DNA from 2 places in the Bacillus altaicus genome. Region 1 is predicted to be linked to the other one. Evidence: riboswitches for the same ligand, from Rfam matches in the RefSeq annotation. Region 1 holds a riboswitch; the other holds the start of a gene.
The links. Region 1 has a riboswitch for S-adenosylmethionine ahead of ACE38F_RS02085 (bifunctional O-acetylhomoserine aminocarboxypropyltransferase/cysteine synthase). Riboswitches for the same ligand answer to the same signal wherever they lie in the genome.
Positions count from the first base shown of each region.

Region 2: it holds a riboswitch for S-adenosylmethionine, as region 1 does, so the genes downstream of both, metK (methionine adenosyltransferase) here and ACE38F_RS02085 (bifunctional O-acetylhomoserine aminocarboxypropyltransferase/cysteine synthase) in region 1, are expected to answer to the same signal.

Region 1 covers NZ_CM143394.1:395,983-399,137, forward strand. Annotated here, with positions in the region: gene ACE38F_RS02080 (chloride channel protein) at 1-1,095, opposite strand, end outside; SAM riboswitch class I at 1,415-1,519, shown strand; gene ACE38F_RS02085 (bifunctional O-acetylhomoserine aminocarboxypropyltransferase/cysteine synthase) at 1,613-2,911, shown strand; gene metA (homoserine O-acetyltransferase MetA) at 2,895-3,155, shown strand, end outside.
Region 2 covers NZ_CM143394.1:976,877-980,031, forward strand. Annotated here, with positions in the region: gene pckA (phosphoenolpyruvate carboxykinase (ATP)) at 1-665, opposite strand, end outside; SAM riboswitch class I at 894-1,015, shown strand; gene metK (methionine adenosyltransferase) at 1,185-2,384, shown strand; gene ACE38F_RS05090 (hypothetical protein) at 2,426-2,605, opposite strand; gene ACE38F_RS05095 (hypothetical protein) at 2,612-2,791, opposite strand; gene ACE38F_RS05100 (MogA/MoaB family molybdenum cofactor biosynthesis protein) at 3,053-3,155, shown strand, end outside.

The DNA.
Region 1 (3,155 bases):
ATAGCTTGAAATAGCTGTCGTGACGATGGCTACAGAAGATATTGGATCTATAGGCAGAATAGAAGCTATAGCATATCCGATACTTGATCCAGCAAATATAATGGGGAAAATATGTCCGCCGCGCCAACCCGTATTTAAACAAACGGCAGTAATACATAATTTTAAAACTCCTGAAAGAAGTAGTACCCAGAAAGATAAATGGCTCCATTCAACGACTAAATCTTTTAATTGATGTTCCCCTGAAAATAACGTGTACGGAAGAAAAGTTCCAGTAACCCCGAGTAAAATACCACCTATAATTCCAAGTGATACTTTGTATTCCCTGAAGGGGTAGATTAATTTTTCTAATGCGAATTCTAATTTGAAATAAAAGAAACCAACTATAGCACCAATGCTAGCAAGTGGTAGAAAGGCGATCCATTCATTAAGAGCAAGAGACCCTTCCCCGAAATCAACAATAAAGGATCCACGATTATCGAGTTTACTAAGTAATAAGTAAACTGAAAAACCGGCAAAAGTGGTAGCTAAATATACAATTGCCTTTTTTCCTTTCGAAAATTCATTAATTTGTTCACCCTCATTTTCATTCGGAGCTAAGTAACCGAATAATGGTGCATTAAAAATGACACTTAAAGTAGCACCAATTCCAACCTCTGTTAGTTCATTCATTCCCTTTAAAGCAAATTTAAAGCGATCTCCTACCCATGTACAAAGTCCACCGATAATTCCAACAAGTGCAGCTTCTGGTCCTAAACTAGCTCCAAATATTAAAACGATAATCGCAGTTAAAGTAGCTTTATGTACAAAACTGTATTCAATTCTACCTGTTTTTTTATATTCAGCCATCACTTCCGGCATAAGACGTGGATATGTACCGAAGTATTTTTGTGTTAAACCAACGAGGATACCACCGATGATTGTTACACAAATGGTGTAATAAGGAGGAGAAGAGAAAATAGTAGGTAAGTATCCCCAAATAAAGTGAATTCCAATATTTATTGTAACTAAAAATAACCAGACTGTAGCTCCTACCATAGCGCCTAAAAGAATGCCATATAGGACGAGTATATAGTGCATGTCCTTTTTATTTGTCATGTTGTACCTCCGTTATGTAAGTTTTAATGTAGAAAGGATTAAATATGCTAGTGTGAAATGAATTGAATATATATAGTATCTTTTTGAGTGGTTGGCTTATTCAATATATTAGGGTCTCATAAAAATTTGAAACCCACGCGGTTAAACCACTTATTTAATTCTATATATTGATCGGAGTTTTTAAAAGGTCTTTTTCAAATGAATATGGAATATATTTCTTTTATTGTTTAAATTAAATTCCTTACAATTAATTTAGAACATTCAGAAAAACTATTTGACATTAGGAAATTATTGCTATAAAATCAACGGTAATTGCATAGTCTTATCAAGAAAAGGTGGAGGGACAGGCCCGATGAAACCTTGGCAACAGCCGTATAACGGAATTGTGCCAAATCCTGCAGGTAATAATCCTGAGAGATAAGAAAGATCCTTTAGAGCGTGTTTTCAAACTGCTCCTTTCTTGTTTTCAGGGAAGGGGCAGTTTTTTATTTTGCATTAAAAGAAAGGAGAATGAGAGATGGGAGAATCATGGGGGAAAGGAACGATTTGTGTGCAAGGTGGCTATACGCCAAAAAATGGTGAGCCGCGTGTTTTGCCACTTTATCAAAGTACAACGTATAAATACGATACGTCAGATGATTTAGCAGCACTATTTAATTTAGAGGCAGAAGGATATATATATACGCGTATTGGAAATCCTACTCTAGCTGCATTTGAGCAGAAGTTATCAGATTTAGAAGGCGGTGTAGGGGCTGTTGCAACAGCTTCTGGGCAGGCAGCTATTATGCTTGCAGTTTTAAATATTTGCAGTAGTGGAGACCATTTACTTTGTTCTTCAACTGTTTACGGAGGAACGTTTAATTTATTCGGGGTGAGTTTGCGTAAGCTTGGCATCGATGTTACGTTCTTTAATCCTAATTTAACGGCAGATGAAATTGCGGCACTTGCTAATGATAAGACAAAACTCGTTTATGCAGAATCGTTAGGAAATCCAGCAATGAACGTTTTGAATTTCAAAGAACTTTCAGCGGCAGCAAAAGAATTAGAAGTACCTTTTATCGTTGATAATACATTGGCGACGCCTTATTTATGCCAGGCATTTGAATATGGGGCAAATATCATTGTCCATTCCACAACGAAGTATATTGATGGCCATGCAAGTTCTCTAGGCGGCATTGTAATAGACGGAGGGAACTTCGATTGGACAAGTGGAAAATACCCTGAGCTTGTCGAACCTGATCCGAGTTATCACGGTGTAAGCTATGTTCAAAATTTTGGAGCAGCAGCGTATATTGTGAAGGCACGAGTTCAGTTATTAAGAGACTACGGAAACTGTATGAGCCCATTCAATGCATATATTAGCAACATTGGCCTGGAAACATTGCATTTACGAATGGAGCGTCATAGTGAAAATGCTCTCGAAGTTGCTAAGTGGCTTGCTAATCATGATCGCATTGAATGGGTGAATTATCCAGGGTTAGATAGTAATGAAAATTACTCGTTAGCACAAAAGTATTTGAAAAAAGGTGCTAGTGGAGTTTTAACATTTGGTATTAAGGGCGGATTAGAAGCAGCAAAAGAATTTATCGCAAATGTAAAACTTGCAACTCTTGTAACACATGTAGCTGATGCAAGAACTTGTGTAATACATCCTGCTAGTACGACGCACAGACAATTAAGCGCAGAAAATCAGCGTTTAGCTGGCGTTACATCTGATTTAATCCGTTTATCGGTCGGTATAGAAGATGTTTCTGATATTATTGCAGATTTAGAAGCGGCGCTAGTCGGAGGCAAACAACATGCCGATCATAATTGATAAAGATTTACCAGCTCGCAAAGTATTGCAGAAGGAAAATATTTTTGTAATGACGAAGGAGCGAGCAGCAACACAAGATATACGCGCTTTGAAAATTGCTATATTAAATTTAATGCCTACAAAACAAGAAACAGAGGCGCAATTACTTCGTTTAATTGGAAATACACCGTTGCAATTAGATGTTCATTTACTTCATATGGAATCGCATCTGTCTCGCAATGTAGCGCAGGACCATTTAATGAGC
Region 2 (3,155 bases), 580 kb from region 1:
ACGTTTGAAGAGCAGTGCATAGAAAGAATATCTTGTTCAGGTAGTAAGAAGTTCATAATAGAGAAGATTGATTTTTTCATTTCTCCAGCGTATTCTGTACCACCGATTAGTACGATACGTTTTTCGAATGAAACCATAATGAATGCTTCAGAATTTGTACCGTCAATTGCTGGATCTGCTTTGAAGTTTGGTGCAGAAACAATTGTGAACTCTGATTCGTGAGTTGTTAATTCTTCTTCAGTTGGACGAATAAATAATTGATGTACGAACAAATTATGCCATGCATATTCGTTAACAACTTGAATTGGTAGGCGATAGTTGTGATCAGCGCCAGCAAATCCTTTGAAGATGAATAACTCTTCTTTTTCTTTTAAGTATTCTAAAACTTTTATATATAATTTATCAAAATGTTCTTCAGAGATCGGTTGGTTCACGGCTCCCCAAGCAATTTTGTCAGCAACCGATGCTTCCTTCACAATAAATTTATCTTTAGGAGAACGTCCTGTGTATTTTCCTGTTGAAGCAGAAACGGCACCAGTAGAAGTTAATTTCCCTTCGTTTCGCATTAATACTTTTTCCACTAATTGCGGAACACTTAATTGAATCTGTGCATTGCTTCCGTTCAATAATTCATGTAAACCAATTTGGACATTCACAGTACTCATATTTATATACCATCCTTTTCATTTAATGAAATATTTCTCGTAATCCCCATCAAGAGTATAACACAATTATATAAATAATGTATACTATTTATTTGTTTTTGTTTGTGTGAATGTATCATTTCCTTATTAATATTTCATTCTATGCGTATTGAGAAAAACTTTCAGGAAAATGTGAATATTAATTGACAAATGAATATCATTTCTTTAGTATAGGTTGGGACGGATACTCTCTTATCCCGAGCTGGCGGAGGGACAGGCCCGATGAAGCCCAGCAACCTCACTTGTAGTGGTAAATACAGGTGAATAGGTGCTAAAACCTGTGCGAGGCTAACGGTCTCGAACGATAAGAGCAAAGGGCAAAAAGCAGTATGCAAGTAGCAAATTAAACCTTTCCTCTATGTTAAGTGGGAAAGGTTTTTCTGTATGCTTGTGTGGGAGAATAAATGTATGTCGCAGTTTGTGGCAAATTAAGGATGAGTTCCGTACAATATATACAATTACTGTAGGGAGGTTTACCACATGACAAAAAAACGTCATCTGTTCACATCTGAGTCTGTAACTGAAGGACATCCAGATAAAATTTGTGACCAAATTTCTGATTCAATTTTAGATGCGATCTTAGCAAAGGACGCAAATGCACGTGTAGCTTGTGAAACAACTGTAACAACTGGTTTAGTATTGGTAGCGGGGGAAATTACGACTTCTACTTACGTAGATATTCCAAAAATCGTTCGTGAAACAATTCAAGGCATTGGTTACACACGCGCAAAATATGGATTCGATGCAGAAACTTGTGCAGTTTTAACATCTATCGATGAGCAATCTGCTGACATCGCTATGGGTGTTGACCAAGCACTAGAAGCACGCGAAGGTCTAATGACTGACGCTGAGATTGAGGCAATTGGTGCGGGAGACCAAGGTTTAATGTTTGGCTTCGCATGTAATGAAACACAAGAATTAATGCCACTTCCAATCTCGCTTGCTCACAAATTAGCTCGCCGTTTAACTGAAGTACGTAAAGATGACACATTATCATACTTACGTCCGGATGGAAAAACGCAAGTTACAGTTGAGTATGATGAAAATGGTAAACCTGTACGTGTGGATACAATTGTAATTTCTACACAGCATCATCCAGATGTTACGTGGGAAGAAATCGATCGCGATTTAAAAGAACATGTAATTAAAGCTGTAGTTCCAGCAGAATTAATGGATGGAGAAACGAAATTCTTCATTAACCCAACTGGTCGCTTCGTAATTGGTGGACCACAAGGTGATGCTGGTTTAACAGGACGTAAAATCATCGTTGATACTTACGGTGGATATGCTCGCCATGGCGGTGGTGCATTCTCTGGTAAAGATGCAACGAAAGTTGACCGTTCTGCAGCATATGCAGCTCGTTATGTTGCGAAAAACATCGTAGCAGCTGGTCTTGCTGACAAAGCAGAAGTACAACTTGCATACGCAATCGGCGTAGCGCAACCAGTATCAATTTCAGTTGATACACTTGGCACTGGTAAAGTATCTGAAGACGTACTAGTAGAACTAGTTCGTAACAACTTCGATCTTCGCCCAGCTGGTATTATTAAAATGCTAGACTTACGTCGCCCAATTTACAAACAAACAGCAGCTTACGGCCACTTCGGACGTACTGATGTAGATCTTACATGGGAACGTACAGACAAAGCAGCTACTTTAAAAGAGCAAGCTGGTCTATAATATATGAAAAAAAGCTTTGCGCTGTGTGCGCAAAGCTTTTTTTATTTGGTTTTATGTACTACTTGGATGCATGAGCTGCAATAAACTTCTCCGTCTAGCTCAATATACTTTCTTATATTTGTCATACCACTTGCCGGAAATGACATATGAATCCATGCTTTTTCATACGTTTGTATTTCCTTTTCACATGATTTACAAAGGATTGGTTTCTTACGGAACATAGACGGTCACCCTTTCAGTTGACGCGCTTTTCCTGCGCAAAAAGCACTGCTCAGTAAAAATAGCGTTGCGAATATAATACTCACTAATGTAGCGTATGGAATTGCGCCTTTTAAAGAAAAGCCGACAGTGATGGAAGCGACAAATAAGAGGATGAATGTCGTTGTTAATTTTTTATAAAGTTCCATAGTATGTGAACCTCCGAATTGTTTTGCATTGTAAATTTAAAAATTAAACCTATTATGTAGAAAACATAAGAAGAGATAAATAGTAGCTAATGATGTGAAAGCTAGGAGTGTAAGAAATGGAAATAGTATACCTATTTAAATTCCTTTTTGTGGGTGATTATACTTATATTGTATCATGACGTATCGGTGGCTTCATACAGATTTGTGTAAAGATATGTATGATAAAATGAAGAAAAGCTTTTAAGAAGGGGAAGATGAAAAATGAGTGTAACTGAACATAAAAAACAAGCACCAAAAGAAGTGCGTTGTAAGATCGTGACGATCTCCGATACACGTACGGAAGAGACGGATAAGAGTGGTCAAT